3 regions of the Peribacillus sp. B-H-3 genome follow, and region 1 is predicted to be linked to each of the others. Evidence: riboswitches for the same ligand, from Rfam matches in the RefSeq annotation. Region 1 holds a riboswitch; each other region holds the start of a gene.

The links. Region 1 has a riboswitch for cyclic di-GMP ahead of ACN6MY_RS13015 (EAL domain-containing protein). Riboswitches for the same ligand answer to the same signal wherever they lie in the genome.
Region 2: another riboswitch for cyclic di-GMP. It lies ahead of ACN6MY_RS00040 (anti-repressor SinI family protein); the one in region 1 lies ahead of ACN6MY_RS13015 (EAL domain-containing protein).
Region 3: another riboswitch for cyclic di-GMP. It lies ahead of ACN6MY_RS22625 (methyl-accepting chemotaxis protein); the one in region 1 lies ahead of ACN6MY_RS13015 (EAL domain-containing protein).

Annotation. Positions count from the first base shown of each region.
Region 1 covers NZ_CP183879.1:2,619,485-2,622,764, forward strand. Annotated here, with positions in the region: gene ACN6MY_RS13000 (hypothetical protein) at 1-99, opposite strand, end outside; gene ACN6MY_RS13005 (cache domain-containing protein) at 167-589, opposite strand; gene ACN6MY_RS13010 (hypothetical protein) at 586-828, opposite strand; cyclic di-GMP riboswitch class I at 1,033-1,118, shown strand; gene ACN6MY_RS13015 (EAL domain-containing protein) at 1,402-3,280, shown strand, end outside.
Region 2 covers NZ_CP183879.1:5,077-8,356, forward strand. Annotated here, with positions in the region: gene secA (preprotein translocase subunit SecA) at 1-1,131, opposite strand, end outside; gene ACN6MY_RS00035 (helix-turn-helix domain-containing protein) at 1,506-1,832, shown strand; gene ACN6MY_RS00040 (anti-repressor SinI family protein) at 1,949-2,113, opposite strand; cyclic di-GMP riboswitch class I at 2,139-2,226, opposite strand; gene ACN6MY_RS00045 (hypothetical protein) at 2,430-2,615, opposite strand; gene ACN6MY_RS00050 (TasA family protein) at 2,636-3,280, opposite strand, start outside.
Region 3 covers NZ_CP183879.1:4,532,775-4,536,054, forward strand. Annotated here, with positions in the region: gene ACN6MY_RS22620 (3-oxoacyl-ACP reductase family protein) at 1-44, opposite strand, end outside; gene ACN6MY_RS22625 (methyl-accepting chemotaxis protein) at 62-1,786, opposite strand; cyclic di-GMP riboswitch class I at 1,883-1,970, opposite strand; gene ACN6MY_RS22630 (hypothetical protein) at 2,246-2,383, opposite strand; gene ACN6MY_RS22635 (nucleotidyltransferase domain-containing protein) at 2,494-3,219, opposite strand; gene ACN6MY_RS22640 (diphthine--ammonia ligase) at 3,223-3,280, opposite strand, start outside.

The DNA of each region.
Region 1 (3,280 bases):
CGTTTGTTCTGCACTTGCTGTAAGTTGTATGGAATATGCACTTAATTGTTCCGTATTTTCGCCTACCTGTTGAATCAAGGAAGATAATTCAGTTTTCATAGTATTAAAGTCACTGGTTAATTGACCAATTTCATCTTTGGCATCATCTGAAATATCTCCAGTAAAATTACCTTTCCCTGCTTCGGTTAATGCGTCTTCGTAATCTTGTATTGTACAGAACTACTACACCAACAGCAACGGCTACTAAAATAGCAAGTACAGTTTGGAAAATGACAAAGATTGAGTGAATCGTTTGGTCAACAATAGCGGAGGAAGCACCCACATATAACATATCAATCGGTTGAGCTTGATTATCTTTGATAGGTATATAGGCAGTTTGGTGTTTATTTCCAAGACCATTTGCTTCTCCAAAATAGGAATTTCCGTTTTGTATAACAACATCGGTAACAGTTTGTGAAGCTTGAGTACCGACTTCTCGTTTTCCTTTAAGGGTTACGTTGGTAGCAATTCGAGCTGCATACTGAAACAAAGTTACAGTATCCCCAGTAGATTTTCCAATGTTTTCTACTATTTCATTGTTATCTTTCATTTGGAAGAACCTTTATAGAGATTCCCTTTTTCAATATGCCAATCACCTGGATATTTGTTTTCTATGTATAAATTAGCGAGTTTTACATCGCCCTTTGCTTTTGTTAAAACAGATTGTTTTATACCGCTTGAAACTTGACCATACACTATATACTCCAATACTGCTGAAAGTATAAGCATAATAGAAGCAACAATAAGATTTATTTGAAGCCCGATATTCATGTTTTTAAACTTGAACAACTTTTACTTACCTCTTTTCATCTAAATAATAAAAGATATTACAGACTTTTATCTACAAAAACTGACGATTGTTTAGGAGTTGATAAAAAGTTTAAGGGATTTTTTAAAAGGAGTGTTATTGAGTAATTGAGAATTTATCTTTAACTTTTCTTTGCAATGGTAGAAGTATCCACTATAGTAGTCATGAGACTAATTTTCTGATTAAATAGATAAGGGGAAATTATCTGAAAAGTAAAGATGCAAAACTAAAGGGACTAAAGAGTGCCAAACTATGTCAGCCAGTTACTGATGGAACTTTGAGTGAAACGGAAATAAACCGGTATAAGGTAGGTCCTTTTTTTTATGAATAAAAAAGAAAGGGAAAATACTGGAATGAAAGGTTGTGGCATGACTTCTTGATTTAAAGAATAAAGGTTCCGATATAAATAATGAATGGAAATTAATATACCCATTAGTAAATATACAAATAAAATCCACTTCAAAAAATATGAAACAAAAGAACCAATTTCAAAGTCAGGCAAACGGATGGAGAAATAATAAAAATAATTCACAAGGATAAGAAGGTAAACAGTGGTGTCCAATATAGAAAATACCCATAAAAAAACACAATTAGAAACTCAACTTCGCCAAGCGTTGGAACGAGAAGAATTTAGACTGTATTATCAACCAAAACTTGATTTAGTAACAGGTCAAATAGTTGGCATGGAAGCGTTAATTCGATGGGAACATCCAGTAACAAGTATGATTTCTCCATTAGATTTTATTCCTCTTGCAGAGGAGACAGGGCTTATACTCCCCATTGGAGAGTGGGTGCTGCGTACAGCGTGTAAACAGAATAAAGCATGGCAGGACATGGGTTTACCTCCTTTTGTCATGGCAGTGAATTTATCAGCTTGTCAAATCTCTCAACCTCATTTAGTTGAAATGGTTCAACAAATTATAGAAGATAATGGGATTCCTTCTAAATACCTTGAATTAGAGATTACCGAGAGTATGATGATGGATGTTCCATCCGCTCTTCCTGTTTTAAAGGAATTAAAGCAAATGGGTGTACAAATCAGTTTAGATGACTTTGGAACGGGATATAGTTCCCTTCAATACTTAAAAGAATTTCCAATTGATACGATTAAAATTGACCAGAGTTTTGTTCGTCATTGTACCGAGGACTCTAAAGATTCTACACTTGTTAAGGCAATCATTGCGATGTCACACCAGTTAAACCTAAAAGTGGTTGCTGAAGGTGTGGAAACAAAAGATGATTTGGTTTTTCTTCAACAACACCTTTGTAATATGGGACAAGGTTACTTTTTTAGTAAACCGTTGCCTCCAAATAAAATAGTTGAAAAATTCCATGAGATAGAACAAATTATTCATCGCGAAGGAATTCCCCAAGAAATAAATAGACAAAAGTGGTTAGAAGAAGAATTAGAAAATGCTCGTCAAGAGTTACGGGATACAGTTCGGCAACAACAGGGGATGATTTTTAAGTTCATAAAAAAGAATAATCGTTTTCTCCATACCTTATGTGATGGAGAAATGCTTTACCGAGCCAATTTAACACCTGAACAAATTGTAGGGAAAGAAGTATTTGATTTTCTTCCGTTTGAAGAAGCAGAAAGTAAAAGGAATTATTATCAAAGAGCTTGGAACGGGGAAGAAAGAGTTTTATACGAAGGACAAGTCAACGGTATTTGGTATCTTGCTTCGTTACGCCCTATCCGAAGAGGTGGGCAAGTCAATGAGGTGATTGGCTCTTGTGTGGATATTAGCGAAAGGAAGTGGATTGAGGAAAAGTATAAAAAGTTGATCATGACTACGCCTGAACCAATTATTGTGTATCATGGCGAATTCATTCAATATGCTAACCCTGCTTGTATCCAATTATTTGGGACATCGTCCTTAGAGGAATTGGTTGGAAAATCGATTAAGGATTATTTTCATCCTGAATCCGTTCATATCATTGAAAGACGAATACAGGAGATGAATCAAATCGGAACTCCTGTACCTCCAACAGAAGAAACCATTATAAGGGTGGATGGGACTCAAATTCACTTAGAGGTCACAGGGATTACCATTAGTCACGAGGGGAAACCTGCTTTTTTGATGATGTATCACGATATCACTGAACGGAAACGAAATGAAGAAGCTATACAAAGAAGTGAGGCGAAATTTCGTCTGATTGCGGAAAATACGCTGGACTTAATCGAGGTAATCGATACAAAAGGAAACATTCGCTATGCCTCTCCATCACACCAAAAGGTACTCGGCTATTCGCCAAATGATTTAGAAGGGAATAGAGTCTTTGATTGGATTCACCCTGATGATTCTCCTCGTATTTTCAATCGATACGACCATTCTATTTTGACTAAAAAATCCTTTTATGTTGATTTTCGATATAAACATGCGAATGGGAATTGGATTTACCTCGAGGCTCAAGGAACGCCTGTAATAG
Region 2 (3,280 bases), 2.1 Mb from region 1:
TTCCGTTTTAGCTGTACCAGTCATTCCGGAAAGCTTTTCATACATACGGAAGTAGTTTTGGAATGTGATTGTCGCAAGAGTCATGCTTTCGTTCTGGATTTCCAGGCCTTCTTTTGCTTCAATAGCCTGGTGCAGCCCTTCACTATAGCGGCGGCCCTTCATTAAACGGCCGGTAAATTGGTCAACAATGACAATTTCGCCTTCCTGCACCACATAGTCGACATCAAGGTGCATTGTTACATGAGCCTTTAATGCCTGGTTAATATGATGGTTCAGGGTAATATGATTGATATCGAACAGGTTATCAATATTGAAGGCTGACTCAGCACGGTTGATTCCTTCTTCCGTAAGCTGGACACCTTTCGTTTTTTCATCATACGTATAATGAGTATCCTTTACCAGCGTTCGGACAAAGGCATTCGCCTGGATATACAGTGCGGTTGATTTTTGTGCAGATCCGGAAATGATAAGCGGTGTACGCGCTTCATCGATCAGGATGGAGTCAACTTCATCGATTACTGCATAATGAAGCGGACGCTGAACCATTTGCTCTTTATACAGCACCATGTTATCACGAAGATAATCGAAGCCAAGTTCATTATTCGTGCTGTAAGTAATGTCTGCCTGATACGCTTCCTGCTTTTCTTCCTGTGATAGGCCATTTAGATTCAAGCCGACAGTCAAGCCAAGGAATTCATAAAGCTTGCCCATTTCAGCAGCATCACGGCTGGCCAGGTATTCATTGACCGTAACTACGTGAACGCCTTTTCCAGTGATCGCATTCAGATATACTGGCATAGTGGAGGTTAGAGTTTTACCTTCACCGGTTTTCATCTCAGAGATATTCCCGTCATGAAGGGAAATCCCCCCCATCAGCTGCACATGGAAAGGATAAAGCCCCAATGCACGCTTGGCCCCTTCACGCACAACAGCAAACGCCTCAACAAGCAAATCGTCCACCGTTTCGCCGTTTTGGTAGCGCTGCTTGAATTCTTCAGTCTTTGCCTTAAGTTCGCTGTCAGAGAGAGCAGCCGTCTCCTGTGCAAGACCCTCAATTTGATCAGCTATACGCTGAAGCCTCTTCACGTCTCGTTTGTTTGGATCAAATACTTTGTTTAATATATTAAGCATTCATTAACGCTCCTCTTTATCGATAGAATCAATAATACTTGCTGACTTAATGATAGATTTGTTATCTCAACTTTCCTGGCGGTAAAGCCAAGTCATTTTTAATTTTGAATGGGAGTGCGGCATGAAATGGAAGTAAAAGGCTGACATGCAGTCCCTGTTTCCTCATTCTCTTAACAGCCGCGCTTTATGGGCTGCTTTTAAAAAAACTGCCTAATAAGCCCACAATTAATATTACCATTTCTATATGGCAGGTACAACTTACTGTATTTGAATAAAAGATGGATAATATAGCATTAATGCTGTTAAAATGTAAATAGACTAGATTAAATAACATATATATGATAAATAAAGAAAAAGTTTCAGGATGTGGTGACATGATCGGAATCCGCGTGAGAAGTTTAAGAGAAAAAAGAAAAATGTCCATGACAGAGCTCGCAGACAAAGCAGGAGTGGCAAAATCGTATTTAAGCTCGCTCGAAAGAAACCTGCAAACCAATCCCTCTATTCAATTTCTCGAAAAAATAGCTGCTGTGCTGGGGGTGCCCGTAGACTCACTTTTGCATGATGAGCCTGACACAGAAAACCTGGATGCCGACTGGCTGAATATCATTCAGGAAGCCATGGATTCAGGAGTGACCAAAGACCAGTTCCGCGAATTTATTGAATTCAACAAGTGGAGATTGAAAAAAGAAGATGAATAAGGATCCTAAGCAGGAACCAAAAGCAATTTAAGTATGTAATATAGAAAGAATTCTTCAAGACAAAGCCCTTAAACAACCGGTAATATTACCGTATGTTTAAGGGCTTTCAAATTACATCAGCTTTCTGTATATGTATTTTCACAAATTTTCGGCCCGCCTTGATTGAATAATGATTGCTTTGATAAGAGAAATTGCCTGATATCGTCCTTGTTAATCCCAATTAATTTAGCTTCCTTAATTAATTCAACCCACTCTAGATCCAATACAGTCTTTCCCATCATTAACCTCCCAAAATACCTTTGTATTTCAGGCAGACCGGCCGCCATAGCATTATTCCACCCTTAGACCCGTGACTTTGCGTCCCTATCTTTCAATAGGTTTGCCTTTTTCTGCATTCATATAAAAAATCAGCTAGTTTTCTTATTATAATAGTTAAGCAGGTTAACCTATGCTGTTTCTTGTCGATTATTTTAGGAATTTTCCAACTATTTATTTACATTTTATACTAATTTTTAACAAAGAGTATCTTTTAACTGGGGGGAAATGCGCTTATAATACATGCAGCTGCACCGCATGTCGAACAATGAGGTTTTTCGTTTATTTGCTTCCTGAAGTGTAATTCTTTTTAACAGATTCATATTTATGCTGGCTGTTTTCTATTGAAACAGCCTGGAATAGCTTTTGATCCGTTAAGTCTGCCCCGCACACCGGGCAGAGCCATTGGCCATCACCCGCACTGCTAAAAGATGGCCTGTGGCATTTATAGCAATTTTTCCGGTACATACTGACAACCCCTTCATCGTTTAATCACTTTCTCGTTTTTTGCGTTTCTGCAGAATAAGCAATGTGCCTCCTGAAATGGTCAAAAATACTCCAGCCAGCAGGATGTTGTAAGTATCAGAAGCTGTATCCGGAAGCTTTTCTCCCGTTTGGTTATGGTCAGCATGCTTTGTATCCAAGTTTTGCGGCTGTTCAGGTATGCTCCCGGAATTATCGGGAGTATTGCCAGGTTGATGCTGAGGGGCGCCAGGATCATTGTTATCGCTTGGCGGCGGTGTTACAGAAGAATCCGGCTCTTCAGCATAAAATTTAAATAGAGCTTCAGCTGCAGAACCTTGGAACTCATTCCCCAGTTCTTCAGGCATCTTTACGGTATATTTTAGAGTTTCAGATTGGCCGCTTTTTAAGAAGCGAGGAGGAAATCCCTTAAAATCAGCTAATTTCCCTTTGTATAAGAAATGATTATTCTTGTCTTGAACGGATAATGTCAGGTTTTCAAATAACTCTTTTTCCGAATGCTTTTTTTCAACAAAAGAATAATAATTAAAATCCCTTTTCCCCTCGTTGCTAATGGTAATTTCACGAGGCATCCAGTCACCTGGCTTTAAATTGCCTACCTTAAATAAAAATTGATTAGGGTTTGTTTCAATATCAATTTCCTGCTCCGA
Region 3 (3,280 bases), 1.9 Mb from region 1:
TTGCTGGAGCCTGTAACCAATACATTTTTTCCCTGAAATTTCATAATAATCTTCCCCCTCCTTAAATCTTAAATTTACCGACAAGCTCTTGAAGCTCTTCGGCTGTCTTTCCTAGAGAATTTGAGGTTGCTTTGATTTCTTCCATAGAAGAAAGCTGTTCATAAGTAGCGTCAGAGACACGTCCCGAGAATTCCGATGTACTTTGGGCGGTAGTTTTCATTTCATTTACCGATGCTGCAACTTCTTCTGATGATGCAGAAATCTGTTCAGAGGCTGCAGATACCTCATGAATCTGCATGGCCACCTCTTCTGCAGAATCTAAGATACGCTTGAATACTTCACCAGCTTCATTTGTAAGCTTCAAACCTGCTTCAACATTTTCTTCTCCTTTTTCCATAACAGAAATGGAGGAAGCAGAATCCTGCTGAATATCCCTGATCAGCTCCGTAATTTGAGTGGCTGAACTTGCAGATTGCTCCGCCAGTTTTCTTACTTCATCTGCAACTACCGCAAACCCCTTGCCATGTTCTCCTGCCCGGGCAGCCTCAATGGCAGCATTCAGGGCTAATAAATTGGTTTGATTGGCAATGTCAGATATAATCCGGACAAAATCATCTATTTTTGTTGTATTGTCATTTAGCTTGATAATCGCGCTGCCAATTTGATTCACAGAGGTATTGATCAGGCTCATCTGCTGAATTAATCGCTGAATAATATGGTTTCCATCCTTCGCCTCACGTGAAGTAAGCGTGGAAGACTCTGAAACTATAAAGGATGATCCGGCAATTTTCTGGATTCCGTAGGCAGTTTCTTCAATAGCAGCTGCACTTTCTTCGGTCGTCCTTAATGTAATTTCATTGCCCTTTGCGACCTTCGCCACATCATCTGAAACCTTCATTGAATAATCATACGTTTCAGATGCGTTTGCTGAAAGTTCTTCTGCAGAGGCTGCAAGATAGCTCGAAGTGTCATGAATATTGGTTATCAGCCCATTTAAGTTTTTCACCATCTCACCGATGGATCCTGATAGCCTGCCCACTTCATCGCTGGATGCTGCGGCCATATTGATATCCACCGTCAAATCTCCTTTTGCGATGCTATCTGCAATGCCAACCATTTTTTTCAAAGGCCTAAGGAGCCTGTTTATTACAAAATAGAGCAGTGACATCATGACAATCAGCCCGCCAATGGAGATGAGGATCTGATTTACTATAGAGGAATTTAAAGATTTATTTATGTACTCTGCCGAATAGTCAATTCCCAATACAGCAATTGTTTCACCGTTATAGGTAACAGGTGTAAATACTGTTCTCCAAGTGCCGAAGCTGTCCTTAAAGATATCCGTAACCTGAGGCTTGCCTGTTGAAATTGCAAGTTTCGCTGTTTTTAAATGGATGGGGGCAATATCCTTGAATAATTGGCCCGGCTTATAAATTTCATTTAAGTCACTGGTATATCCAATTGGAGCAAATCCGCCCTGATCCGGTTTCCAAATATAGCTCCAGCTCATGATTCCCTGTTCTTTTTTTATCGAATCAAGCTCTTTTTGGACATTCTTGAACACAAAATTATCCGGACTTGAAACACTGAGAAGCTGATGTATCTGTTCAGGATTCAAGTTCTTTTCTGTAAGCATGCCGACACTGCTCAGTTCATGCTGTAAATCTTCCTGCATCTTATGCTTTAAACTGTAAATGCTTGTGCCAGAAAGTATTCCCGTTAAAATCAGCACAGTAATAAAAACAATAATTAAAATCTTGTTCCGGAGTGAAAGCTTTTTTATCATAAGTTTTCTCCTTTTTTTAATTTGAGGTTCCTGGCCATCTTTAGCCATAAAAAAACACACCTGTTTACGGTGCGGTACAAATTAAAAACTAAAATGTACGGCAGCCCGGCTGTCTTAGCAGTTTAACTGCCTTAGATCCGCGGCTTTGCGTCCCCATCTTTCAATGAGTTTGCCCTTGGCTAAATATCTATAGATTTTTTTAAACGTACCCTATTCCCTCATGTACAAATACTTATATCGGAAACAAACAATAAATATTAACTCTCATTTCAATATTTATATAAATTTCCCACAACTTCCATAAAGAACCTTACTGACTTTTACAGCAAAAAAATAACTTTGAATGAATTCATTGACGATTATAAGATGGCTTGTACAGCAAGGGTATCGATATCAGCGCATAAATGACGGCCAGTTTGATTAACTGGCCGATAGTGTGTATCCCGGAGTGCGGGATCTTTAATTTTCTTTTTGCTCTCCATTTTCTTTTTCTGCACCCTGGGCAGCATTTTTTTCTGCTGATTGTTGTTTAATCTGCTCACGTAAATTTTTCCGTAAATAATCACGCAATTGCTCTGTTCTTTTAATTCTTCCCATCGTCACTGCTCCTTCCATAATCATTTCATCATTAGTATATTATCCCGTTCTCCATTTCGTGTGGACAATATCCAAATTTTCTAATAATTATTCACAAAGGAAGCATTGCATCACTGATTTGTTTTTCCTGATGAAAACCCCTCGAATAGCCGCCCTCCATGTGGTCTTAAGACATTCTCAGTTAGAATAAGTACCCTATTTTTTTCATTATATTGATAAAACGCATCGAAAGCATCAACAAAGGTTTTCGCAAATTGAGCATCAAATTGTTTTAATGACCGGACAATCCACTTAGAAGAGCCGATCCATTTCCCGTTTGTTCTCAGCACAAACTCATGAAGAAGGCCTGCCAAAGTATTCGCTGAAAAAATCGCTTCTCCCCGGTCAGCTGCCCCAATGAAATCATCCAATGCATCGGTTATAAAGTACCTTTTTACATCAATGGTTTCTTTGCTCCAACGCTTCGGTCCTTGTGCTAAAAGCTCTTCAGCCTCTTTTTTCATTGAAGAAACGAACCCCTCATCTTTTAGGACGATTCCTTCTGAAACCATTTTTGGCAGGCATGGCTTTGCCCTTTCGCAATCGCTTTTAACATACTGCTGATAGGATGTTAAATTGTGCACAAACACTTCAACAGGCCATCCATTTTCAAATATAGATTCCCTGTAAGAAGATGGGACAGTCTGATCAATGATCACAATATCTAAATCAGAGGTACCAGTCTCTTCTCCGCGGACTACACTGCCTGCAAGAATGGCACCCTGGCAGCCTGCAAAATATGAAGCAACAAATTCCCTGGCCGCATCAATCGGTTTTTTCCTTAATACATTCCCCACATTTCATTTCCCCTTTTGTTTTTCAGCCAATGAAAAGGATTCGAACTCCACTCGTTTTGTT